3 linked regions of the Hydrogenophilus thermoluteolus genome follow. The protein of the gene in region 3 binds, or shares a complex with, the protein of the main gene of each other region. Links are inferred from orthologs where the notes say so. Each region holds a gene or a part of one and is shown on either strand. Other genes may lie near its edges.

Region 1 (11,364 bases), 500 kb from region 3 along the record:
TCGCCGCGGTGCAAATTCCCTTCATCGAAATCCACCTCTCCAACATTCACGCGCGCGAGCCATTTCGGCGCCATTCCTACCTTTCCGACAAAGCCGTGGGCGTCATTGCAGGATTGGGCGCTTTTGGCTATGAGGCGGCGCTCGAAGCGGCGATGGACTGGCTCGAGCGTGAAACGAACCCTAACCGTGCAACCTCTTAAGGAATCCGATCGATGGACCTACGCAAACTCAAGAAATTGATCGAACTCGTCGAAGCGTCCGGGATTGCCGAAATCGAGATCACCGAAGGCGAAGAGAAAGTTCGTATCGCCAAGCAACCGCCGGTCACCCTCCCGTCGGTCACTGCCCCATACCCCGCGGGCGCAACCGTCCACGCCACACCGGTACCCACCGCCCCACAAGCCACACCCGCAGTGAGCACCCCCACCAACGAAACCGCTGCCCCAGCCGACCCGGGATTGCCCCCGGGCCACGTCGTGAAATCGCCGATGGTGGGCACCTTCTACCGCGCCCCTTCACCCACCGCGCCCCCCTTCGTCGAAGTGGGCAGCCATGTCACAGTGGGCGACCGGCTCTGTATCATCGAAGCGATGAAACTGATGAACGAAATCGAAGCCGACGTCGCAGGTGTCGTCAAAGCAATCCTCGTCGAAAACGGCCAGCCGGTCGAATATGGCCAACCCCTCTTCGTGATCGGATGATCCGGCCATGAGTCACACGATCCAACCCACGCTGGACGCAGCGCCCGAACGTCCCCCGTTCAACAAAATCCTGATCGCCAACCGGGGTGAAATCGCGCTCCGGATCCTACGCGCGTGCCGCGAACTCGACATCGCCACGGTGATGGTCTATTCCGAAGCCGACCGTGATAGCAAACCCGTTCGTCTTGCCGACGAAGCGGTGTGCATCGGCCCTGCCCCAGCGGGGAAAAGCTACCTCAACATCCCCGCGATCATCGCTGCCGCCGAAGTGACCGACGCCGAAGCGATCCACCCCGGCTACGGCTTCCTCTCCGAAAACGCCGAATTTGCGCAACGCGTCGAAGCGTGCGGATTCACCTTCATCGGTCCGCGCCCAGAGACGATCGCGATGATGGGGGACAAGGTCGCTGCGAAACGCGCCATGCTCGATGCCGGCGTACCTTGCGTCCCCGGCTCCGACGGCGCGCTACCGGACGACCCCGACGAAATCGTGCGCATCGCGCGCGAGATCGGTTTTCCCGTGATCATCAAAGCCGCTGGCGGCGGGGGTGGTCGCGGCATGCGGGTCGTGCACACCGAAGCCGCGCTCCTTTCCGCAGTCGAAACCACACGCAACGAAGCGCGCGCCGCGTTTGGCAACGCCGCGGTCTACCTCGAAAAATTCTTACAACAACCGCGGCACATCGAAATCCAGGTACTCGCCGACGCCCACGGCAACGCCGTCTGGCTCGGCGAACGGGACTGCTCGATGCAGCGCCGCCACCAAAAAATCATCGAAGAGGCCCCGGCGCCCGGCATCGACCGCGCGGCGATTGCCGAAATCGGCGAAGCGTGCGCCGAAGCCTGTCGTCGTATCGGCTACCGCGGTGCAGGTACCTTCGAGTTTCTCTACGAAAACGGGCGCTTCTACTTCATCGAAATGAACACCCGCATCCAGGTCGAACACCCAGTGACCGAACTCATCACCGGAATCGACCTCGTGCAGGCGCAAATCCGCATCGCGGCAGGCGAACCGCTGTGGTTCCCCCAACAAGCGGTTTCCCTTCGCGGTCATGCGATCGAATGCCGCATCAACGCCGAAGACCCTTACCGCTTCACCCCTTCACCGGGACGCGTCGAACAGTGGCACGCCCCTGGCGGTCCGGGAGTACGGGTCGACTCCCACGTCTATTCCGGCTACACCGTGCCCCCCCACTACGACTCGATGATCGGTAAACTCATCGTTCATGCCTCTACCCGTCGCCAAGCCATCGCCAAGATGCGCGGCGCGTTGCAAGAGCTCGTCGTCACGGGGATTCAGACCAACGCCCCGCTGCACCTGCAACTCATGAACGACGCTGCGTTCGGCGAAGGGGGCGTCTCGATCCACTACCTGGAGCAGTGGCTCGATGCCCGCGGCAAAAAATAGCGCCGCACGCTGGCTCGAAGTCCGGATCGTCCTACCGGCCGAGGACGCGGAACGGCTCGCTGAAGTCGCACTCGACCACGGCGCCCTTTCGGCAACCCTGGAAGACGCCGACGCCGGAACCCCGGACGAAACCCCCCAATTCGGCGAACCCGGCGAAGCCCCGGCCACCTTGTGGCGGCGATCCGTCGTCGCGCTCCTCTTCGACAGCGACGCCCCGTGGTCGCAACGTCTGGCCGAAATGGCCCGCGCCGCGCAGGTCACACTCCCCGACGAACCCGAACTCGTGCCGATCGCCGAAACCGATTGGGTGCGGCAAACCCAAAACCAATTCCCGCCGATCGCGGTTGCCGACGGCGCGCTCTGGATCGTACCCAGCTGGCACGAACCCCCCGCCACTACGGCACCCGTAATCCGTCTTGACCCGGGATTGGCTTTTGGCACCGGTAGCCACCCCACCACCCACCTCTGCCTGGAATGGCTTGTACGCGAAGTCACCGCTGGCGCTTCGGTACTCGACTACGGGTGTGGATCGGGTATTCTGGCGATCGCCGCAGCCAAGCTGGGCGCCAGTGCAGTCACTGCGGTCGACATCGACGCCGACGCACGCACTGCCACCTGCGCCAACGCCGAAGCAAACAGCGTCGATCTCACTGTGCTGCCCGCCGATGCGCCCCTTAACCAAACGTTCGACTTGGTGGTTGCGAACATCCTCACCAGACCGCTCATCGTCCTGGCACCGACCTTGGCAACACGCGTCGCATCGCAAGGCAAAATCGCGCTTGCAGGGATTCTTGCCGAACAGGCCGATGCCGTCATCGCTGCGTACGCCCCATGGATTCGGCTCGAAATCGCTGCCGAACGGGAGGGCTGGGTACGGCTAGAGGGAACCCGATCATGACCACAGCCGACGATCGGTGCCTGCGTGATGAACCGTTCAGCGGCAAACGCATCGTCCGTTGTCCCCATTGCGGTGCCACCTTCGCCACCAGTGACCGGGTTCTGGCAAAAGCCCAGGGATGGGCACTGTGCGGCGAATGTTTCGAACCGTTCAACGCGCTCCGTGCTACCGTTTCCGAACTCCCCCCGGAAGAACGTGCCCTGAAGCCTTCGGACGAACCGGCACCCCCGCCCGCAGCCCCAAACGAAACCGAAAACCGCGTCGAACCCAGCCCCTCCCCGTTCGAACACGCAGACGCGGAATCGCTCAGCCCGAGCGCGGTAACGGCCGCCTATCGCAACCCTGCCGCACTGGATCGCGACCCCCCCACCCCGCCAGCAGCCCGCAACCCGCTTGCGCACGCGATCGCGTTGCTTTTGGCGCTCCTCCTTTTCCTTACCGCGCTTGGGCAAGCAGCATGGGTTGCGCACCCCACACTGATCCGCATCTTCCCCGAACTCTACCCCATCGGGGAAACGATCTGCCAAGCGCTGGGCTGCACGCTCACACCGCCAGCGGACTCCGAACGGATACAGATCGATGACGCCCGCCTCATCAAAGAAGCCGACCCTGCGCGTTATACCCTCGAATTGACCATGACGAACCGCGCCGACTACCCGATGCCGTGGCCCCACCTGGCCCTCACCCTGACCGACGGACTCGGCCGAGCACTCGTGCGCAAAAACCTTCTGCCTGCCGATTGGGGGGCACCGCAGACGACGCCGTTTGCCCCCCACCGCCGCATCGCGGTCACGCTTTCGCTACAAATCGTCGAAAGCGGGATCGTCGGTTTCGAAGTCGTCCCGTTTTACCCGTAACCGCCCGTAACCCGCGCCATCAACGGGCAACGCGCGCGTTGCCGTAACGGTCGGTCAAAAGCCGAACCCGTTCGCCAACGCGGAACCCTTCACCTTCATCCTCTTGGGTCACCGCCAAGACGCGGCCATTGTCGAGGCGCACCGTGATCTCTACCCCTGGGCGAGCGGTCACGGCACCCTCCACGGCTTGACCGGCCACGGCACCCGCAACCGCCCCCACCGCGGTGGTGGCAATTCGGCCACGTCCGCCACCCAAGGTGTTCCCCGCAAGCCCCCCCAAAAGCGCACCCGTGAGCGTTCCAGCGCCCGATTCCGTCCCTTCGAGCTGCACCGGACGGATCGCTTCGATCACCCCGTATTTGACCTCCATCACCCGCCGCGCCTCAGTACGGGCGTAGGCGCTGCTCCCCAAACTGGGCGCACACCCGGTCACCAGCAGCGCGCTACCAGCCACCCCGACGATCACCGTCAAAAACCGTTTGTTCATCGAAACCTCCTGCTGCTGCGCGTTTCCGATCCACCATTGTCACGACGTACCGACTACGGCATTTTAGCCCATGCTGCCCCGACCCTGTAGTGGGTGCGCAACCGCGCCACCGCTTCAGAAAAGGTAAGGGCATAGTTCTGCGCGCCGCTCACCGCGATCTTTTCCGAACCCATCACCGACCCGAGCCGTACCGCATCGCCCCAATCGGCCCCGAGCGCTTTCGCACACAAGAGTCCGGCGCGAAACGCGTCGCCGCACCCCGTCGGATCGACCACCGCTCGCGGCGGCACAGCCTCGATCCGTTCGCACCGCCCATCACAGAAAAGATCCGCGCCTTCTCCGCCTCGGGTCACGATCAGCGCCTCGACCCTCTCCGCCAACTGCGGCAGCCGCAACCCCGTGCGCTCCTCCAACAGCTTCGCTTCGTAGTCGTTGACCACCGCGACCTGCGCCAATTCCAGGCAGCGCACCAACTCCGCGCCGGTCAAGAGCGGCAACCCCTGCCCCGGATCGAAAACGAACGGCACCGCCAGTTCGTGAAAGGTTTCGCAGTGGACCAACATCCCTTCGCGCCCGTCGGGCGCGACGATCCCCCATACAGCGCCCCACCCCGGCTCGATCGATGCGGCGTGCGAACGCAGCATCGCACCCGGATGAAACGCCGTGATCTGGTTGTCGTCGAGGTCGGTGATGATATAAGCCTGCGCCGTCATCTCTTCCGCGAAGAGACGGATCCCCTCGTCGCGGATCCCCAACTGGCGCAACCGTTCCAAATAGGGCCCGGCATCCTGCCCCATCGTCGCGACAATGATCGGATCCATCCCCAGCAACCGCAACCCATACGCGATGTTTCCGGCGCACCCACCGAATTCTCGCCGCAATTCGGGAACGTGGAACGCCACGTTCAAGATATGGATCTGTTCCGGCAAGATGTGGTTGCGGAAACGATCGGGAAAGACCATGATCGTATCGTAGGCCATCGACCCACACACCGCAATCGGAAAAGACACGGTTCCCCCTTAGCAAAGCCCAAAATCCGGGCCATTCTAGCGGTAAGGCACCCCCCGGTCAATCAGATCCTGTCATCAAGTTGTCACACCGATTCGCTAAGCTACCCGTGTCTGCACGACAGGAGCGCAACGATGAAAGCATACGACGAACCGCTGAGCAACGACAGCACCAATCCAACGTTCCACGAAATTGCCGCGTGCGTGATGGAAAAGCGGCGAGCACTCCTCAAAGGAGCGGTTGGTAGTGCGCTTTTGGCCCTCTTTGCGCCCTGGACGAACGCCGCCACCGCCCGTGGTACCGCCGCAGCACTGCCCGGTGCACCGCAACGCGTGTCGAATACCAGCACGCTGCTTGCCCCTTTTGGCCCCAGCATCCCGACACACTCCGAAGATCGTGTCACCGTGATGCCTGGTTTCAAGATCCGCGCGATCCTCCCCTGGGGCGACCCGCTGACCCATCCCAACGCCCATTTCAAACCGGATGGCAGCAACACCGCCGCCGAGCAAGCGCAGCAGATCGGTGACAACCACGACGGGATGCACCTCTTTCCATTTCCCGGAAAAAGCGACGAAGGACTCCTTGCGCTCAACCACGAATACACCAATCTGGAATACCTCTATCCCGCCGATTTCCTACCCCAAGCGACGCTGAGTGAGGAAAAAGCGAACAAAGCGATCGCGGCGCACGGTGTCTCGATCATCCATCTGCGACGCGGGCCAAACGGCTGGGACAAAGTGCCGGAAAGTCGCTACCACCGCCGCATCACTGGCGCCACCCCGTGCGCGCTCACCGGCCCCGCTGCAGGTCACCCGCTCCTGCAAACGCAAGACGACCCCAGCGGCCGACTCGTCCTGGGAACGCTCAACAACTGTGCACACGGCGTCACCCCGTGGGGTACCTACCTCACCTGCGAAGAAAACTTCAACGGCTACTTCGGTAATGGCAACCCCAACGATCCGATGCACAAACGCTACGGCATCGCAAATGGTTTCGGTTACCGCTGGCATGAAGCGATCCCCCGTTTCGACGTGGCGCGCACCCCGAACGAACCCAACCGTTTCGGTTGGGTGGTCGAAATCGACCCGTTCGATCCGGAAAGCACACCGAAAAAACGCACCGCGCTTGGGCGTTTCAAACACGAAAACGCCGCGGTGACGCTCGCAAAAGATGGACGGGTGGTCGTCTATATGGGCGACGACGAACGGTTCGAATACCTCTACAAATTCGTCAGCCGAAAACCGTTCGACCCGACCAATCCGGAGGCGAACCGTGATCTTTTGGACGACGGTGACCTCTTCGTTGCGGAATTCACGAGCAACGACACGGGCAACGGCCGCCTGCTCGGGCGTTGGCATCTCCTTTCCCGCGCCAATCCGAAAATCGCATCAGACCCCCGGTTCCCCACGGACGCCGAGGTCCTCATTTTCACCCGTGCCGCGGCAGACGTTGCAGGCGCGACCAAAATGGATCGGCCCGAATGGATCGCGATCCACCCAACGAGCGGCGAAGTCTTCGTCACCCTCACCAACAACAGCAAACGTCAAGCCGATGCCGTCGACGCCGCGAACCCGCGCGCGCCCAACTTCTGGGGGCAGATCGTCCGCTGGCAAGAGGCAGGAAACGACGCCGCTGCAACCGAGTTCGCGTGGGATTTCTTCGTCATAGCCGGCAACCCGGCAGTCTACCCGGAAACGGATCCCCGCGCCGGCTCGATCAACGTCACTCGCGAAAACATGTTCAACTCCCCCGATGGGCTCGCGTTCGACCGCATGGGGCGGCTCTGGATCCAGACCGACGGCAATTACAGCAATCGTGGCGAATTCGCGGGGCAAGGCAACAACCAGATGTTGGTTGCCGACCCGAATACCGGCGAAATCCGCCGCTTTCTCGTCGGGCCGTCGGGTTGCGAAATCACCGGCATCACCTTCAGCCCAGACGGTCGCACGATGTTCATCAACATCCAACACCCAGGTGAAGCGGAAGGGCATCCGCGCGCCCCCGGTTTTCCGGCTGAAATGCTTAACACAGTGCTCAACCAACAACCCACGCTCTTTTCCGACTGGCCACACAGCCAATTCCCGGAAATCACCGGTGGCCGGCCCCGCAGCGCCACGCTCGTGATCGAACGGGAAGATGGCGCTCCGATCTTCGGCGCTGCCTGAACGCCAACGCCACAACCCCCTGCCCGCACCCCTGAGTGGCTGCGGGCAGCTGGGAAACCCCGTCACACAGGGAGCAAGCCATGACCGCGACCGACCCCACCCTCTGTTTTGCCGAAACCCCGCGCTATCGCCTCATCCTCGCCCACGACGACGCGCAACTGCTCGCCGCACAGCGGCTGCGCTACCGTGTCTTTGCAGGCGAGTGGGGCGCTCGCCTCAAAACCCGCAAGCCGGGCCTTGATCACGACCTTTTCGACCCCTTCTGCCACCATCTGCTCGTGCTCGACAAGAGTGACGATTCGGTGGTCGGTTGCTACCGTCTGCTGCCGTCCCGCAGCGCACGGGTCGTCGGCGAACGGTGCGCCGAAGCCGAATACGATCTCACCCGCATCAAACGGCTCGATTTCGTCGAACTGTCGCGCGCCTGTATCGCCCCCGAACACCGCACTGGCGCGGTGATCGGACTGCTTTTTCGCGGTCTTGCCACGTACCTTGCGCGCTTTCGTGTCCGGTACCTTTTCGGTCTGGCGTCGTTCCCCTACCATGGCGGCCTCGACGCCGTGCTCGCGCAATACCGGACCCTGCGGCAAAAGTACGAAGCGCCGATCGAATTTCATGTCACCCCGTGGCGCCGCATCGAACCGATGCCGCTCGACGGCGTCGAACCCGCGCCTTGTCCCTCGCTCATCTTGGCCTACTTGGCCGCAGGTGCTTGGATTGCAGGCGACCCGACGATCGACCCCGATTTCCACTGCGTCGACTTTCCCGTGCTACTCGACGGAGAACGGCTCGCCCCGCGCTACCGCCGACACTTCTCCCGAAATGCGCTTCGTAGCGAATCGTTGAGTCACGCGTGACCGGTGGCGCACACGATGGTTGCACCGCACCGCCCGACGCCCACCCCAAGCAGGTACCGCTTGGCGTCTGCCCCCACATCTGCTACGCTTGATCGCTTCGAACCTTGCCTGGGTAAAGCGCTGCCGCCTTTGACCTTCGAAAACGCTACTACCGCCCAACGCTACCGCACCGCGTGGTGGTGCAAACTGCGGCTCTTTGGCTGGCTCCTCTTCGGGCTACTCGCCACGATCGCCCTCTTCCCGTGGCTTCGCCCAAGCCAACGAGCGCGCCTCCGATCCTTCTGGGCACGGCGGATTCTGGCCGCACTCGACGTCGAGCTCGTCGTCACCGGCGCCATCCACCCAGGTGCGCTCGTCGTCGCAAACCACATCTCCTGGCTCGACATCCCAGTCCTCATGGCCGTGGCTCCCATGCGGTTCGTCGCCAAAAGTGAGGTACGGCGCTGGCCCGTGTTGGGTTGGCTCGCCGCTCAGCACGGCACGATTTTCCTTGCGCGCGGCTCCAAGCACCACGCTGCGACCATCGGCAAAACCCTCACCGCGGCGCTCCAAAACGGCGAAACCGTCGCCTTGTTTCCCGAAGGAACGACAACCGACGGCACCACCCTGCGGTCGTTTCACAGCGCGTTACTGAGTAGCGCCGTGCACGCCAACGCACCCGTGCAACCGGTCGCGCTCAGTTACCACCGCGCAGACGGTACCCCAACCACCGCGGCCGCGTTCGTCGGCGCAATGACCTTCTGGGATACCCTCGAAAACCTCCTTGCGGCCCGACCGCTCACCGCCCGCGTGCAACTCCTTTCCCCCCTTACCGGAAACGACCGCAAAACGCTCACCCGCAACGCCGAACAGGCGATCCGCGCGGCTTTGGCGCACGCGCAGGAAGAAGCCGCGTAGCCCGTGCACCGAGCGTGCCAGCGCTCACCCCTTCGTGCCGCCACAATCGGTACACGCCACCGAAACCACCGCCTGATCTTCCAGTCGCACCGCGGTCAACCGTCCACCATAGACGCAACTCGTATCGACCGCCATCACCGCCGCGTCGGCATAAAACCCCAACAGCGACCAGTGACCGAAAACCACCCGATACGGCAACGCCACCCGTTTGGCATAGCGAAACCAGGGAACGGTTCCCTTGGGCGCGTTCGTCGGCGGCCCTTTCGCTTTGAGCTCCAGGGCCCCGCTCATTGCATCGACGAAACGCATGCGTGTGAAACCATTCACGATGTAGCGAATCCGTGCCATCCCCTCCAATGCGGGGTGCCAGACCGATTCTCCCCCTTTGAGTTGGCGCAACCAGCCCAAGTCGTGCTGCAATTTCGCAATCACTTCGGCGTTGGCCGCTACTGCGGTTTCCCAATCCCACACCGGTGGAACGCCGGCGTGCGCCATCGCCCACCCCAACGCCTCGTCCCAGACCAACAGCGGCCGCGCCCGCAACCAATCGAGCAAGCGGTCGCGGCCCGACGCGGAAAAAAGGGAATCGAGCGTGTCGTCTTTCGCGCTTTTTTTGAGCCCCGCCGCGCGCATCAACGCATAGAGATCGTGGTTGCCCAACACCGCGGTCACCGCCTTTTCGGGCAACGAGGTGAGCAACCGCAGCACCTCGAGCGACTGCGGCCCGCGATTCACCAAATCACCGACCAACCACAAACGATCGCGCTGCGGGTCGAATTGACACAACGCCAACAATCGCTCCAACGCGGCACAACACCCTTGGACATCGCCCACCACCCAGGTGGCCATCGCACGAACCCTCCCTTCGCGCTATACTGACAACTGTGCGAACCTACCATATCTACGATCGCCTGTGGCACTGGGCGCGCCCGTTGCTGGAAAAGCGGCTCAAACGGCTTGCCGAGTCGCGCCACCCTGGTTACGCCGAAGGGATAGCGGAACGATTCGGCGTCGTCACGTGGCCCGAGACCCTGGCGCGTCCCGTTTGGGTGCACGCGGTTTCCGTTGGCGAAACGCGTGCGGCGCAACCGCTCATCGCGGCGCTTCGCCGCCAGTACCCCTCGCTGCCGGTACTCCTCACCCACATGACCCCTACCGGCCGCGAAACCGGCGCAAGCGCGTGGAGCGGCGACCCACTGGTGCGCCAAGCCTGGGCACCCTATGACCACACAGCATGGGTCGCCGCGTTCGTTGCCGCCACCCGCCCGCGCGCCCTCCTCTTGATGGAAACGGAACTGTGGCCCAACTGGTTGCGCGTCGCGCAGGAAACGGCGATACCGATTGCGCTCATCAACGCCCGCCTCTCCAAACGGTCGTTCCGCCGCTACCGCCGCTGGCAGCGTTGGCTACCGCTTGCGTGGGAAGCGCTCACCCTGATTGCTGCGCAAACCGCGGATGACGCAGAACGTTTCCGCGAACTGGGGGCAAAGCACGTGGTGGTCACCGGCAACCTCAAATTCGACCAGACGCCCAACCCCGAACTGGTCGCGCTGGGCAAAAGCTGGCAACGCCACTTGGGCAACCGGGCGGCGTTGGTCTGGGCAAGCACCCGCGACGGCGAAGAGAAACTGCTGCTCGACGCGTGGGAACGGCTCCTCGAAACCTTTCCCCCGCAATGGCGCGCCCCGCTCTTGGTGATCGTTCCCCGTCATTCCGAACGGTGTGACGCGGTTGGGGCGCTCCTAACCCAACGCCGCTATCAGTGGGCCAGACGAAGCGAAGCGCTCCCCCACCCAGGGCTGGACGTCTGGTTGGGAGATAGCCTGGGCGAAATGACCGCTTACTATACGATGGCACGCGCCGCACTCATCGGCGGCAGTTGGAAACCCTTCGGCGGACAAAACCCCCTGGAAGCGATTGCTGCCGGCTGCCCACCGGTAGTCGGTCCCCACGTCTTCCACTTTGAAGACTTGGTTGCCACGGGCCGTCGTTCCCGTGCGATCGTCCAATGCCCCGATCCGGAAGCGGGGCTTCGTTACGCATTGCGGCTACTGCACAGCGCGGAACTTCACGCAGAGCACGTCGC
Region 2 (3,428 bases), 500 kb from region 3 along the record:
AAGGCTGCGAAGCAACTCGGGTTGCCACCGCGCACGATGCTGCCCAGCAACGAAGCGGTCGAAGCGGCACTGGCAGAATTCGTCGCCGAATATGGCGAGATCGAAAACCTTCCAGAACGACTCACCGCGATGCGTCGCGAAGCTGCGCACACGCTTGCGTGGCTTCCGTGGCCTGCCTATTTGGTTGGCGCCGTTGCCCAGGGCACCGCTGGTCCACTAAGCGAAATCGAAATCGACCTCTTTGCCGAATCCGGTAAAGAGGTCGAAATTTTTCTCCTCAACGAACATCGCCATTTCCGGGTCCATACGCCGAAAGCCAGTGCCGCGCGCCGCCCAGAAACCGAATTGATTCTCGAGGACACACCCTATCCTGTCCGGCTGCGCGTCTGGCCCGCGGTCGACGAACGGCGGCGGAAAAAAACGGAGCGCGGCCTTACCCTTGCGATGCTCGAACAACTCTTGCAGGAGGCGTGATGAACGACCCACTCAACTCCCCAAACTCCACCCCCCAAGCGCCGAACCCGACGCCTGCTCGTGCGTCGTCGCGTCGAACCCTCGTCCATTGGGTCATTGCCGGGCTCCTTACCGCGGGCGTCTTGTGGCTCTTTTTCAGTCAAACGGTTTCCACTCAAACCCCAACCGAATCCACCTTCTCGGGCTATGACGCCCGTGCCCTTCAGCAACTCATCACCGCTCAAATGCCGGATATCGACACGGGTAGCCCACGAACCCTGAACGAGTGGCGTGGCAAACCGTTGGTCATCAACTTTTGGGCCACTTGGTGCCCACCGTGCAAAAAAGAGCTCCCCGATTTCGCCGCGGCTGCCCGCCACTACGCTGGGCGTGTCCATTTCGTAGGCTTGGGGCTCGACGAACGCGACAACCTCCTTGCGTTTGCGCGCGAATTCGACCTGCCCTACCCCACCCTGGTCGCAGGCGGCTTTGCCCTGGGGCAGACCACGAAACTCGGCAACCCCAACCGCGGCATGCCCTTTACCTTGGTTCTCGACGCAAACGGACAACCCGTCGCGCACCATGTCGGTCTGATCACCCGCGAGCGGCTCGAAACGCTCATCACCGAAGCGCTCCATCGATGAATCGCATCGGTGTCGCCCTCTAGCCAAAAGCGGCGAAATGCGGCAAACTTGCAGCTTTGCACCGCGAAACGCTGCAAAGGAACGACCCGATGGCTGCTTCCCCTGCCCAACCGTGGCGCATTTTGGTACTCCACGGCCCGAACCTCAACCTCTTGGGCGTGCGCGAACCGGAAATCTACGGTCGCACCACGCTCTCCGACATCCACACTGCGTTGACGGCCCGCGCTGGCGCAAGGGCGATCATCGAGAGCTATCAGAGCAACCACGAAGGGGCGCTTGTCGACCGAATCCAGGCGGCAATGGAAGAGGGCGTCGATTTCATCCTCATCAACCCAGGCGCCTACACCCATACCAGCGTCGCGATTCGCGATGCGCTCGCCGCGGTGCAAATTCCCTTCATCGAAATCCACCTCTCCAACATTCACGCGCGCGAGCCATTTCGGCGCCATTCCTACCTTTCCGACAAAGCCGTGGGCGTCATTGCAGGATTGGGCGCTTTTGGCTATGAGGCGGCGCTCGAAGCGGCGATGGACTGGCTCGAGCGTGAAACGAACCCTAACCGTGCAACCTCTTAAGGAATCCGATCGATGGACCTACGCAAACTCAAGAAATTGATCGAACTCGTCGAAGCGTCCGGGATTGCCGAAATCGAGATCACCGAAGGCGAAGAGAAAGTTCGTATCGCCAAGCAACCGCCGGTCACCCTCCCGTCGGTCACTGCCCCATACCCCGCGGGCGCAACCGTCCACGCCACACCGGTACCCACCGCCCCACAAGCCACACCCGCAGTGAGCACCCCCACCAACGAAACCGCTGCCCCAGCCGACCCGGGATTGCCCCCGGGCCACGTCGTGAAATCGCCGATGGTGGGCACCTTCTACCGCGCCCCTTCACCCACCGCGCCCCCCTTCGTCGAAGTGGGCAGCCATGTCACAGTGGGCGACCGGCTCTGTATCATCGAAGCGATGAAACTGATGAACGAAATCGAAGCCGACGTCGCAGGTGTCGTCAAAGCAATCCTCGTCGAAAACGGCCAGCCGGTCGAATATGGCCAACCCCTCTTCGTGATCGGATGATCCGGCCATGAGTCACACGATCCAACCCACGCTGGACGCAGCGCCCGAACGTCCCCCGTTCAACAAAATCCTGATCGCCAACCGGGGTGAAATCGCGCTCCGGATCCTACGCGCGTGCCGCGAACTCGACATCGCCACGGTGATGGTCTATTCCGAAGCCGACCGTGATAGCAAACCCGTTCGTCTTGCCGACGAAGCGGTGTGCATCGGCCCTGCCCCAGCGGGGAAAAGCTACCTCAACATCCCCGCGATCATCGCTGCCGCCGAAGTGACCGACGCCGAAGCGATCCACCCCGGCTACGGCTTCCTCTCCGAAAACGCCGAATTTGCGCAACGCGTCGAAGCGTGCGGATTCACCTTCATCGGTCCGCGCCCAGAGACGATCGCGATGATGGGGGACAAGGTCGCTGCGAAACGCGCCATGCTCGATGCCGGCGTACCTTGCGTCCCCGGCTCCGACGGCGCGCTACCGGACGACCCCGACGAAATCGTGCGCATCGCGCGCGAGATCGGTTTTCCCGTGATCATCAAAGCCGCTGGCGGCGGGGGTGGTCGCGGCATGCGGGTCGTGCACACCGAAGCCGCGCTCCTTTCCGCAGTCGAAACCACACGCAACGAAGCGCGCGCCGCGTTTGGCAACGCCGCGGTCTACCTCGAAAAATTCTTACAACAACCGCGGCACATCGAAATCCAGGTACTCGCCGACGCCCACGGCAACGCCGTCTGGCTCGGCGAACGGGACTGCTCGATGCAGCGCCGCCACCAAAAAATCATCGAAGAGGCCCCGGCGCCCGGCATCGACCGCGCGGCGATTGCCGAAATCGGCGAAGCGTGCGCCGAAGCCTGTCGTCGTATCGGCTACCGCGGTGCAGGTACCTTCGAGTTTCTCTACGAAAACGGGCGCTTCTACTTCATCGAAATGAACACCCGCATCCAGGTCGAACACCCAGTGACCGAACTCATCACCGGAATCGACCTCGTGCAGGCGCAAATCCGCATCGCGGCAGGCGAACCGCTGTGGTTCCCCCAACAAGCGGTTTCCCTTCGCGGTCATGCGATCGAATGCCGCATCAACGCCGAAGACCCTTACCGCTTCACCCCTTCACCGGGACGCGTCGAACAGTGGCACGCCCCTGGCGGTCCGGGAGTACGGGTCGACTCCCACGTCTATTCCGGCTACACCGTGCCCCCCCACTACGACTCGATGATCGGTAAACTCATCGTTCATGCCTCTACCCGTCGCCAAGCCATCGCC
Region 3 (10,249 bases):
TGTCCTCATGCAGCGGATGACCGAAGCGGGCGATTTCGCACATATCGAACCGGTCTATTTTTCCACGTCGGCTGCTGGGAAGCCGGCGCCGACCTTTGGCGGTGTGACACCCGAACTGCCGCTGCAAGACGCCTACGACATCGACGCGTTGAAACCCATGGATATCATCGTCACCTGTCAAGGGGGCGATTACACGAAAGCGGTCTACCGCAAACTTCGTGATGCCGGGTGGCAAGGGCACTGGATCGACGCCGCGAGCGCGTTGCGCATGCAACCCCATACCGTGATCGTGCTCGATCCGGTGAACCGACCCGTGATCGACGCGGCATTGGCGAACGGTGGGCGCGATTGGATCGGCGGCAACTGTACCGTTTCCCTGATGCTCATGGCAATTGGTGGTTTGTTTCAAGCCGGCTTGGTCGAATGGGTGAGTGCGATGACCTACCAGGCCGCGTCCGGCGCCGGAGCGCAAAACATGCGCGAACTCTTGCAGCAGATGGGGCGGCTCTACCAGGCGGTGGAACAGGAACTCGCCGATCCTGCGAGCGCGATTCTGGAGATCGACCGGAAAGTCACCGAAACAATGCGGTCGCCCGATTTTCCCACCCAGCATTTCCGCGGTGCGCCGCTTGCGGGAAGTCTCATTCCCTGGATCGACGTCCCGGTCGAGCACGGACAGTCGAAAGAGGAGTGGAAAGGGGGTGCGGAGTGCAACAAAATCCTGGGGTTGCCCCCTTTCCGTTCGCCCGGCTCGATCCCGATCGACGGCATCTGTGTGCGGATTGGGGCGATGCGGTGTCATTCGCAAGGGCTCACCATCAAGTTAAAGCGCGATGTACCGTTAACGGAGCTCGAAGCGCTGATCGCCAATGCCAACGAATGGGTGAAAGTGGTGCCCAACGAACGGGAAATCACGGAGCGTGAGCTGACGCCCGCGGCGGTTTCCGGAACACTCACCGTTCCCGTTGGGCGGCTGCACAAATTGGCGATGGGGCCCGAGTACCTGGGGGCGTTCACCGTGGGAGACCAATTGCTCTGGGGTGCAGCAGAACCGTTACGGCGCATGTTGCGCATTTTGTTGGAACAGCGTTCCTGACAGGACGGGCGGAGAACGGCTCGGAAACGTAGGAAAAGGGGGGACAACCGTGGCCGCACCACAACATCGCATGAAAAAATGGTTGCTTGCCGTGACAGGCGGTTTGGCGTTGTCGCCAGCCTTTGCTGCAAGTTTGGGCGAGTTGACGGTTGCTTCCCGCCTGGGCGAGCCCTTGACTGCGTATGTGACGGTGCAAGCCGACGCTGCCGAACTGCGTTCGATGGTGGTGCGGCTTGCGGACGAAGCGGCGTATCGCGACGCCGGAATCACACCGTCTCCGCTCCTACCGAAACTCTCTGCCCGACTGATTCCGCGCGGCGCGGGGTGGGCGGTCGAGCTCAAGACGCGCGAGCCAGTTCGTGATCCGTTCGTCAATGTCCTGCTCGATTTGCGTTGGAACGGAGGGCGGATCCTTCGTGAATACGCGATTTTGATCGACCCGCCCGAATACGCGCTGCCCACGCAACCCGTTTTGCCCAAAGCAGTTGCCGCAACCCGCGCGGTTGCCGAGCCGAACACCCAGGGGCATTCGAAGGCACGTACACCAGCGGATCCTTTCGTTCCGAACACACCCGGAACGCGGTGGGTGCGTCCGGGTGATACGTTGATGAAAATCGCTCGCGAAACGCAGCCGCGTGGTGTGCCACTCGAGGTTGTCCTCTATGCGCTGTGGCAGAAAAACCCGGAAGCATTCATCGGCAATGACATCAACCGACTCCAAGCAGGTGCGCGCCTTCTTCTCCCCACACCGGACGAACTGACCCAGGTACCGGTCGCCGAAGCGCGAAGCGCGGTCGGAGCGCAGCTCAAAGGTGCTTTGGCTATCCATCAACAGCGCGTTGCCGAAAAGCCTGCGGTCGTTGCCGAAAAACCCGCTGCCGCTGCGAAAGGTTCGGTCGTCGCCCGTGCGTCGGTCATTGAAACCGAGTCAAGCGCCCAAGCGCACGACCAGGTCGAGGTCAAACCCACTCAGCTGGTTCCGCCTACCGAAAAGGGAGAGAGCGAAACCCTGAACGCGGCACCCTCAGACTCTGTTCCTCTCGAAGACTGGCTGGCGCTGAAAGGGGATCTGGAAGAAGCGCGGGAGCGCATTGCTGTGCTCGAGCGGCAGATCACGCAGATTACCCAGTTGCTGGAAGTGCAAAATGGGCTTTTGGCCCAATTGCAGCAGCAGGCGATCGCGCAACAAGGAACGAAAGCGACCGCAACGCCACCCGCGCATTCCGAAGCGCAAGGTGTGGAACCGGCTGCGATTTCGCCGCGGCAAAGCGAGCCGGAAAAAATGGCCGCAGCTCAACCCGAAGCGAAAGGGGAAGCGTCGGCGCCGCCTCAGAAAACGGAAACGGAAAAGCCAGCAGTATCTGACGCAGCGAAAACACCTCCGAAAGCGCCGGCAGATGCTCCTCTGCCACGCTCGACCGAACCCAGTTTTCTCGAGTTCCTTCTCGAGCAACCGGCGCTGCTGGCAGGGGCGGGTGGCGCCGTACTGCTGTTGGTCGCGCTCCTCATCATGCGGCAACGCAAACAACGGGAAGGTGACGACCATTCTCCAGCCGCTGAGGCGATTGGCCCTGCGACGCAGTCGGAAACGCAGACTGCGCAGGGCACCCAAGCCACTCAGCTCAAGACCCTCAGCACCGAACCCACGCCGTCGCGGCTTTCGGCGGCTTCCGGGCAAGAGGTTGACACCTCCGCCAGTATTTTGGGGGCCGATTTCACGCAGGTCGCGTTCAACGCGCTGCAAGCGGACGAGGGGATCGACCCGGTGACGGAAGCTGAGGTGTTGCTTGCCTACGACCGCGACCAGCAGGCCGAAGAGATTCTGCTCGATGCGCTCAAAGAGACCCCGGATCGGCCGCAGATCCCGTTGAAATTGCTCGAGGTCTATGGCAAACGGGGTGACCGGCAACAGTTCGACCACTATTTCGATATGGTAGCAGCACTGACCGGGCGCAGTGGCAAAGAGTGGGATCGCGCAGTATCCCTGCATGAACGGTTCTTTGGCCCGATGCCGGGTGCGCAGAGCGCGCCACTTGCTGCCGCAACGGATGCCGCGGATCAAACCGACGAAGAGACGCTGCGCTTCGACGACGTGGAAACGCCTACTGAGCCGCAAGCCGCATTGGAAGGGGCGTCCGATGTGGGGGTTGAAGGAGCCCCAGAATCGTCACCAGAGCCGTCGACAGAAGCGCCGCTCGATTTTGCGCTCGACTTCGATACGGCGCAGAGCAAGGAAGCGGTACGTAGGGGCGAAACCCCGGAGCAAAGCCACGAGAAGAACGATACCGACGTAGAAACCCAAGTCGATGCCGTTGAGACAGCGCGTCAACCCGAAGCGGCATCGGAGCCGGAACTCGAGCTCGATATCGATCTTGATCTCGACGATCTCGATTTCGATCTCGAGCTCGAATCGGAACGGAAACCACAAACCGAATCCGAGCCCACACCGGAACGCCCGGAGGGCGACGCGTTTGGCGAAATGGCCGAATCGCTCGAACCGCAGACCGAAACGCCATCATCCGATGTGCCGCCCAACCAGCCCGAATCTGCTGAGCCTCCCAAGTCGCTCGAAGCGGAAGAGGAGATCACGCTTCCTGATCTCGACCTCGACGCCGAGCTCGAAACCGAACAGCCCATGCAACCGGAAGGCGAACCGACGTCGGAAGCGAAAAGTTCTGCCGAATCCACAACGGACGAATCCATGGTGACGGCGCCTGAGGACGCCACCGTGCCTGACGAACCGCAGTCGCCTGTTGAAGAAGAACAGGCAGAGCAACCCACCTCAGAAGCCAAAGAACCCGCAACGGAGCCCTCTGTAGACCTTTCGGTACTTCCCGAGGTCGACCTCGAAACGGTGATGCAAGAAGAGGGGGAAGCGCCAGAAGCCGAAATCGACGACAGCCGTCTTCAGCTTGCGCTAGCGTATCTCGATATGGAGGATTTCGAAGGGGCTCGCGAGTTGCTCGAAGAGGTTGTGCGTGATGGCAGCCCCGAAGCGAAAGCCAAAGCCGAGTCCCTGTTGGCACAGCTTTCGGGTTGATGGGGCGCGCTGGGTCGGTGCGGATCCCTTATGCTTTTCGGGTCTGGCTCTGGATTGCCGGCGCGGTGGCGCTTCAGGCCGTTACCTCGCTGTCGCTCCTTTCGCTCGCAACACTGGTCGTCGTGGGGGCGGCGATTGCAATCGACCGGGCCCGTTTCGTGCGGCTACTGCGCCGGATCCGCTGGTTGTTGCTGAGCATCGTGATCCTCTTTGGTTGGATGACGCCGGGAACGGCGATCGTGCCGTTCTGGGTTGGGTTGATGCCAACCTTTGAGGGGCTGGAATTGGCGGTGCTGCATGGCCTGCGCCTATTGGCGTTGGTCGCATGGTTGATTTTCTGGTTCGCGTGGTTACCCATCCCCGAACAGCCGACAGCGCTGTATCGCGCGTTTTTTCCCTTGGTCTGGTTCGGCGTTCCGCTGGAACGCTTCGCGGTGCGTCTGGCGCTCATCCTCGACGGACTCGATGCGCTGGCGAAAGCGCCGGTCCGGCTTCGGGACTGGCGCCACCTGCCGCGCTGGCTCGAAGGGGAGGACGACGCAGCTGAGTCGTGTCGTCAGAAGGCGGGTTTGCGATGACCGAGCCGCAACGGTGGTTGCTGTTGGTCGCATACGCGGGGGATCGGTTCCACGGGTGGCAAAGCCAACCGTCGGGACAAACGGTTCAGGACCATCTGGAACGTGCGATTGCTGCGATCGCCCAGCACCCGGTTCGTGTCCATTGCGCGGGGCGAACCGACGCCGGTGTCCATGCGCTCGCGCAGGTGGTCCATTTCGATACCGTCGTGCACCGCCCGGCAAGCGCGTGGCAGCGGGGAGTGAACGCACACCTCCCGCCGGGAATCGCGGTGTGGCACGCCCAGCCGGTATCGCGACGGTTTCACGCGCGTTTTGGCGCGCGGGCGCGGCGTTACCGCTACCTGCTTCTGGTGGGTGCGGCGCCACCGGCACAATGGTGCGGAAAAGTAGGATGGTTTCACCGCCCGCTCGACGGCGAAGCGATGCAACGGGCGGCGCAATACTGGGTGGGTACCCACGATTTCAGCGCCTTTCGTGCGGCGCAATGTCAGGCGAAATCGCCGGTTCGGACCGTCACCGCAGCAACGGTCACGGCAATTCCCGGCGGGTTCGCGTTCGACTTCGAAGCCGACGGCTTTTTGCATCATATGGTGCGCAATTTCGTCGGCACCCTGGTCGCGATCGGCAAAGGGTATGCGCCACCGGAATGGGCAGCGGAGCTGCTTACCCACCGTGATCGCACGCGCGCAGCGCCCACTTTCATGCCCGACGGGCTCTACTTCTGCGGCGCCGATTATGGCGCGGTGCCGGAACTTCCTGGCGGCGGGCGAATCATCAAAGTCCCGCACTTGGCGATCGACGGGGAGATAGCTACGTGACCACAGAAGGTAACCGGCGGATCCGAGTCAAGATTTGTGGCCTGACGCGCGCGATCGACGTGTGCGCGGCGGTCGAGGCTGGTGCCGATGCGCTTGGGTTCGTCTTCTATCCCGCTAGTCCCCGTGCCGTGACGGTGGCGCAGGCACGCGCGCTTGCGCGTGACGTGCCGCCGTTCGTGAGTATCGTCGCGCTCTTTGTCGATCCATCGGTCGCCGAGGTCGCTGCGGTCTTGGACGCGCTCCCCATGGCGCTCCTACAGTTTCATGGGCAGGAAACGCCCGAATTTTGTCGCCAGTTCCACCGGCCGTACCTCAAAGCCTTTCCGGCTCGATCGCAAGCGATGCTCGCCCAAGCGCTCGTCCGCTACCCCGATGCGTGCGGCTGGCTCGTCGATACCCCGACGGTACAACACGGCGGTAGCGGTGAGCCGTTCGACTGGACGGTATTGCCGCCCCCTGAAGCGCGGACACGACCCCTTGTGCTTGCCGGTGGTTTGACCGCGGATAACGTTGCCGAAGCGATCGCACGCGTGCGCCCATGGGCCGTTGACGTCAGCAGCGGCGTCGAAAGCGAGAAAGGGATCAAAGATCGCGGTAAAATCGAACAGTTTCTCGCAGCGGTGCGCAAGGCTGAAAACGGCCTTGCCGCTTCTCATTGATGGAGACCAGACGAGCATGAACGCCCCCCAACACAAGGCAACAGTGCAACCCTACGCCTATCCCGACGCAAACGGCCATTTTGGTCCTTACGGAGGCGTGTTCGTCGCCGAAACGCTGATTCCTGCGCTCGAAGCGCTCACCGAAGCGTATGAAGCGGCGAAGGACGATCCGGCGTTTCGTGCTGAATTCGAAGCCGATCTCAAACACTACGTCGGGCGTCCGAGCCCGATCTACCATGCGAAACGTTGGTCGGAGGCGTTGGGTGGGGCGCAGATCTACCTCAAACGCGAAGACCTCAACCATACCGGGGCGCACAAGATCAACAACTGCATCGGGCAGGCGCTTTTGGCGCGCCGGATGGGCAAACCGCGCGTGATTGCCGAAACGGGCGCCGGGCAACATGGGGTCGCGACCGCAACAGTCGCAGCCCGATTCGGGCTCAAATGCGTCGTCTATATGGGGGCAGAGGATGTCCAGCGGCAGGCAGCGAACGTCTATCGCATGAAGCTCTTGGGTGCCGAGGTCGTGCCGGTCCATTCAGGGTCGAAAACCCTCAAAGATGCGCTTAACGAAGCGCTGCGTGACTGGGTCACCAATGTTGCGGACACCTTCTACATCATCGGAACCGTGGCCGGTCCCCACCCCTATCCGATGATGGTTCGCAATTTCCAAGCGGTGATCGGACGCGAATGCCTCGAACAGATGCCGGCGCTCGTCGGGCGACAGCCCGACTACGTGATCGCGTGTGTTGGCGGGGGATCGAACGCGATCGGCATCTTCTATCCCTACCTTCCGTACGAATCGGTGCGGCTCATTGGGGTCGAAGCCGCCGGCGAGGGGATCGCCACCGGGCGACATGCCGCGAGCCTCACCGCTGGCTGTCCAGGGGTGCTCCACGGCAACCGAACCTATCTCTTGCAAAACGAAGATGGGCAGATCATCGAAACCCATTCGATCTCGGCTGGCCTCGACTACCCGGGGGTTGGGCCGGAGCACGCGTGGCTGAAAGAGATCGGCCGTGCGGAATACGTTGCGGTGACCGACGACGAGGCGCTGGCTGCGTTTCACGACCTGTGTCGCTACGAAGGCATCATCCCTGCGCTCGAATCGTCGCATGCGCTCGCGTACGCAGCCAAGATTGCGCCGACATTGGCCAAAGATCGGATCCTTTTGGTGAACCTCTCAGGGCGTGGCGACAAAGACATGCATACCGTTGCCCAGCGTTCGGGGATCACGCTATGAATGCTGCTTCCAACCGCATCGACACCCGGTTCGCACGCCTTGCTTCCGAGCAGCGCAAAGCGCTGATTCCGTTCGTGACCGCGGGTTTTCCCACTCCGGAAGTAACCGTCCCGCTCATGCACGCGATGGTGGCGGCTGGGGCCGACCTGATCGAATTGGGCGTGCCTTTTTCCGACCCGATGGCAGACGGCCCGACGATTCAGCGCGCCAGTGAACAGGCGCTCGCAAACGGGCAGACGTTGGCGAAAACGCTCGCGATGGTCGAAGCGTTTCGCGCGCAAGACCGTGAGACTCCCGTCGTCCTGATGGGGTACCTCAATCCGATCGAAGCGATGGGGTGGACACGTTTCGTCTCCGAAGCCGCACGCGTGGGGGTCGACGGGGTGCTCACCGTCGACCTGCCTCCCCAAGAGGCGCACGAACCGGCTCGGTTGCTCCAAGCAGCTGGGATCGCACCGATCTTTCTGTTGGCACCCACCTCGCCAGAGACGCGCGCACGGGTGGTTGGCGAACTCGGTCGCGGCTACGTCTACTATGTGTCGCTCACCGGCGTGACAGGCGCAGGGCACCTCGACGTTGCCGCGGTGACTGAGCGCCTAGAAGCGTTGCGGCAGTGGGTCACGTTGCCCATTGCCGTGGGGTTTGGGGTCAAAGACGCTCAGTCGGCGCAAGCGATTGCCAAAGTAGCCGATGCTGTGGTCGTCGGTAGCCGTTTGATCGAAGCGATCGACGCCGATCCGGCCAACGCCATTGCCGCAGTCTCCGAATTGCTCACCACGCTGCGTGCAGCAGTCGATACGGTAGCGGCAACGGCGGAACCGCGCGGTAGCGAGAAAGGAAACGAATGACGATGAACTGGTTGGACAAGATCATTCCGCCGGGTATTCGGCGGGTCACGAGTGGGGTGCGCAAAAGCGTACCCGAAGGGTTGTGGACCAAATGCCAGGGGTGCGAAGCGGTACTCTATTCCGCCGACCTCGAAGCCAATCTGCGCGTCTGTCCCCAGTGTGGCCACCACCACCGTTTGGGCGCGCGCGCGCGACTCGACGCGCTACTCGACCCGGAAGGGCGTGAACCGATCGGTGACGAAATCCGGCCAGTCGATCCGCTGCGCTTCAAGGACAGCAAGCGCTATACTGAGCGCCTCAAAGAGGCGCAGCGCGCCACCGGTGAGCACGACGCATTGGTGGTGGTTGCGGGCACCGTGGCGCAAATCCCCGTCGTCGCCGCGGCGTTCGAATTCGAGTTCATGGGCGGATCGATGGGCTCGGTGGTGGGCGAGCGCTTCGTTCGTGGGGTGCGTGCCGCAGTCGAGCGCCGCGCCGCATTCATTTCGATTGCGGCAAGCGGGGGCGCTCGCATGCAGGAGGGGCTTCTCTCCCTGATGCAGATGGCAAAGACCAACGCGGCACTGGCGCAACTGGCAGACGCTCGCTTGCCTTATCTCTCGATCCTCACCGATCCGACGATGGGCGGTGTTTCTGCCAGTTTCGCGTTCATGGGCGATCTGGTCGTCGCCGAACCGGGGGCGTTGATCGGTTTTGCCGGGCCACGGGTGATCCAGCAGACCGTGCGTCAAACCTTACCCGAGGGATTCCAACGCGCCGAATTCTTGCTGGAGAAAGGTGCGATCGATGCCGTGGTCGATCGGCGCGAACTCAAATCGTGGGTTGCACGGGCACTGGGGGTGTTGATGGCCCAACCCCAACCCAACTCCAGTGAGGAGACAGCAACGCCTGAGGCAGAAGCGCTGTCCGATCCCGCGCACGGACAGGCGTGATGGCCCGTTTTTTTCACCCATGACTCCTCTTTCCACAACGCCCCTTTCGCCACCGTCTGAGCACGCGTTGCCTCAGAGCGTCGACGCGTGGTTGGCGCGGATCGAGGCGCGCGGCAGTGAAGCGCGCATCGTGCTGGGATTGGAGCGCGTTCGGGCGGTTTGGCAGCGGTTGTGGGGCGATCGCCCGTTTCCTCATCCGGTGATCACCGTTGCCGGTACCAACGGCAAGGGCTCGACCTGCGCCTACCTGGAGGCAATTTATCGCGCCGCTGGCTACCGCGTCGGTTGCTATACCTCTCCGCATCTCGTGCGTTTCCACGAACGGATTCGGGTCGGCGGAGTACCGATCGAGGACGCAGCGCTCATCGCGGCGTTTACCGCGGTGGAAACGGCGCGTGACACCGTCGCCCTGACCTATTTCGAATTCGTGACCCTTGCAGCGTTGTGGCATTTTGCCCAGACATCACTCGATCTCGTCATTTTGGAAGTGGGGATGGGCGGACGGCTCGACGCCGTAAACCTGATCGATCCCGACGTTGCGATCGTCACGACCGTCGATCTCGACCACCAGGCGTGGCTGGGGCCGGACCGTGAAGCGATCGGGCGCGAGAAAGCGGGGATCTTCCGCACCGGACGTCCCGCGATCGTCGCCGATCCCAACCCCCCGCAAAGTCTTCTCAATACGGCACATGCCCTGGCTGCGCCTCTTTTTCGCATCGGGGCCGAGTTCGGGTTCGAACCGCAGGAATCCCAATGGCGGTGGTGGTCGACCGCAGCAGGGCAGCGTGCGGGTCTGCCCGCGCCCGCATTGCGTGGCGAGGGGCAGTGGCACAACGCGTCGGCTGCGTTGATGGCGGTTTCGCTGTTACGTGATCGGTTGCCGGTGCCCCAACAAGCGGTACGAGAGGGGCTGCTCACAGCGACGCTGCCGGGTCGTTTTCAACTGTTGCCGGGACGCCCCCTCTTGATCCTCGACGTTGCGCACAATCCGCAGGCCACTGCGGCGCTCGCGAAGAACCTCCGCGCGCTCCGCTT

What was found.
Region 1: the proteins of accD (region 3) and accC are in contact, whole or in part, in a solved structure (PDB 8UXZ), measured with the Escherichia coli proteins. The link is inferred for Hydrogenophilus thermoluteolus from one-to-one orthologs.
Region 2: the proteins of accD (region 3) and accB are in contact, whole or in part, in a solved structure (PDB 8UXZ), measured with the Escherichia coli proteins. The link is inferred for Hydrogenophilus thermoluteolus from one-to-one orthologs.

The regions. Positions count from the first base shown.
Region 1 is NZ_AP018558.1:778,684-790,047, reverse strand. The notes cover bases 1-2,908. They hold accC (acetyl-CoA carboxylase biotin carboxylase subunit), read left to right. Parts: upstream 1-708; coding sequence 709-2,109; downstream 2,110-2,908. Other genes in these bases: prmA (50S ribosomal protein L11 methyltransferase), read left to right, coding at 2,090-2,908; accB (acetyl-CoA carboxylase biotin carboxyl carrier protein), read left to right, coding at 213-701; aroQ (type II 3-dehydroquinate dehydratase), read left to right, coding at 1-200. Outside these bases: more of prmA, read left to right, coding at 2,909-3,007; HPTL_RS03835 (zinc-ribbon and DUF3426 domain-containing protein), read left to right, coding at 3,004-3,864; HPTL_RS03830 (outer membrane lipoprotein), read right to left, coding at 3,884-4,351; HPTL_RS03825 (carbohydrate kinase family protein), read right to left, coding at 4,405-5,331; HPTL_RS03820 (PhoX family protein), read left to right, coding at 5,494-7,524; HPTL_RS03815 (GNAT family N-acetyltransferase), read left to right, coding at 7,605-8,381; HPTL_RS03810 (lysophospholipid acyltransferase family protein), read left to right, coding at 8,397-9,278; HPTL_RS03805 (symmetrical bis(5'-nucleosyl)-tetraphosphatase), read right to left, coding at 9,303-10,127; HPTL_RS03800 (3-deoxy-D-manno-octulosonic acid transferase), read left to right, coding at 10,163-11,364. UniProt on the Escherichia coli protein: This protein is a component of the acetyl coenzyme A carboxylase complex; first, biotin carboxylase catalyzes the carboxylation of the carrier protein and then the transcarboxylase transfers the carboxyl group to form malonyl-CoA.
Region 2 is NZ_AP018558.1:788,092-791,519, reverse strand. What follows is about bases 449-3,428. They hold accB (acetyl-CoA carboxylase biotin carboxyl carrier protein), read left to right. Parts: upstream 449-1,684; coding sequence 1,685-2,173; downstream 2,174-3,428. Other genes in these bases: accC (acetyl-CoA carboxylase biotin carboxylase subunit), read left to right, coding at 2,181-3,428; aroQ (type II 3-dehydroquinate dehydratase), read left to right, coding at 1,187-1,672; HPTL_RS03860 (TlpA disulfide reductase family protein), read left to right, coding at 474-1,097; HPTL_RS03865 (hypothetical protein), read left to right, coding at 449-474. Also shown: more of HPTL_RS03865, read left to right, coding at 1-448. UniProt on the Escherichia coli protein: This protein is a component of the acetyl coenzyme A carboxylase complex; first, biotin carboxylase catalyzes the carboxylation of the carrier protein and then the transcarboxylase transfers the carboxyl group to form malonyl-CoA.
Region 3 is NZ_AP018558.1:1,287,844-1,298,092, reverse strand. What follows is about bases 7,449-10,249. They hold accD (acetyl-CoA carboxylase, carboxyltransferase subunit beta), read left to right. Parts: upstream 7,449-8,284; coding sequence 8,285-9,214; downstream 9,215-10,249. Other genes in these bases: folC (bifunctional tetrahydrofolate synthase/dihydrofolate synthase), read left to right, coding at 9,234-10,249; trpA (tryptophan synthase subunit alpha), read left to right, coding at 7,449-8,282. In the rest of the region: asd (aspartate-semialdehyde dehydrogenase), read left to right, coding at 1-1,096; HPTL_RS06290 (FimV/HubP family polar landmark protein), read left to right, coding at 1,146-4,136; HPTL_RS06285 (hypothetical protein), read left to right, coding at 4,136-4,714; tRNA pseudouridine(38-40) synthase TruA, read left to right, coding at 4,711-5,532; HPTL_RS06275 (phosphoribosylanthranilate isomerase), read left to right, coding at 5,529-6,191; trpB (tryptophan synthase subunit beta), read left to right, coding at 6,208-7,434; more of trpA, read left to right, coding at 7,431-7,448.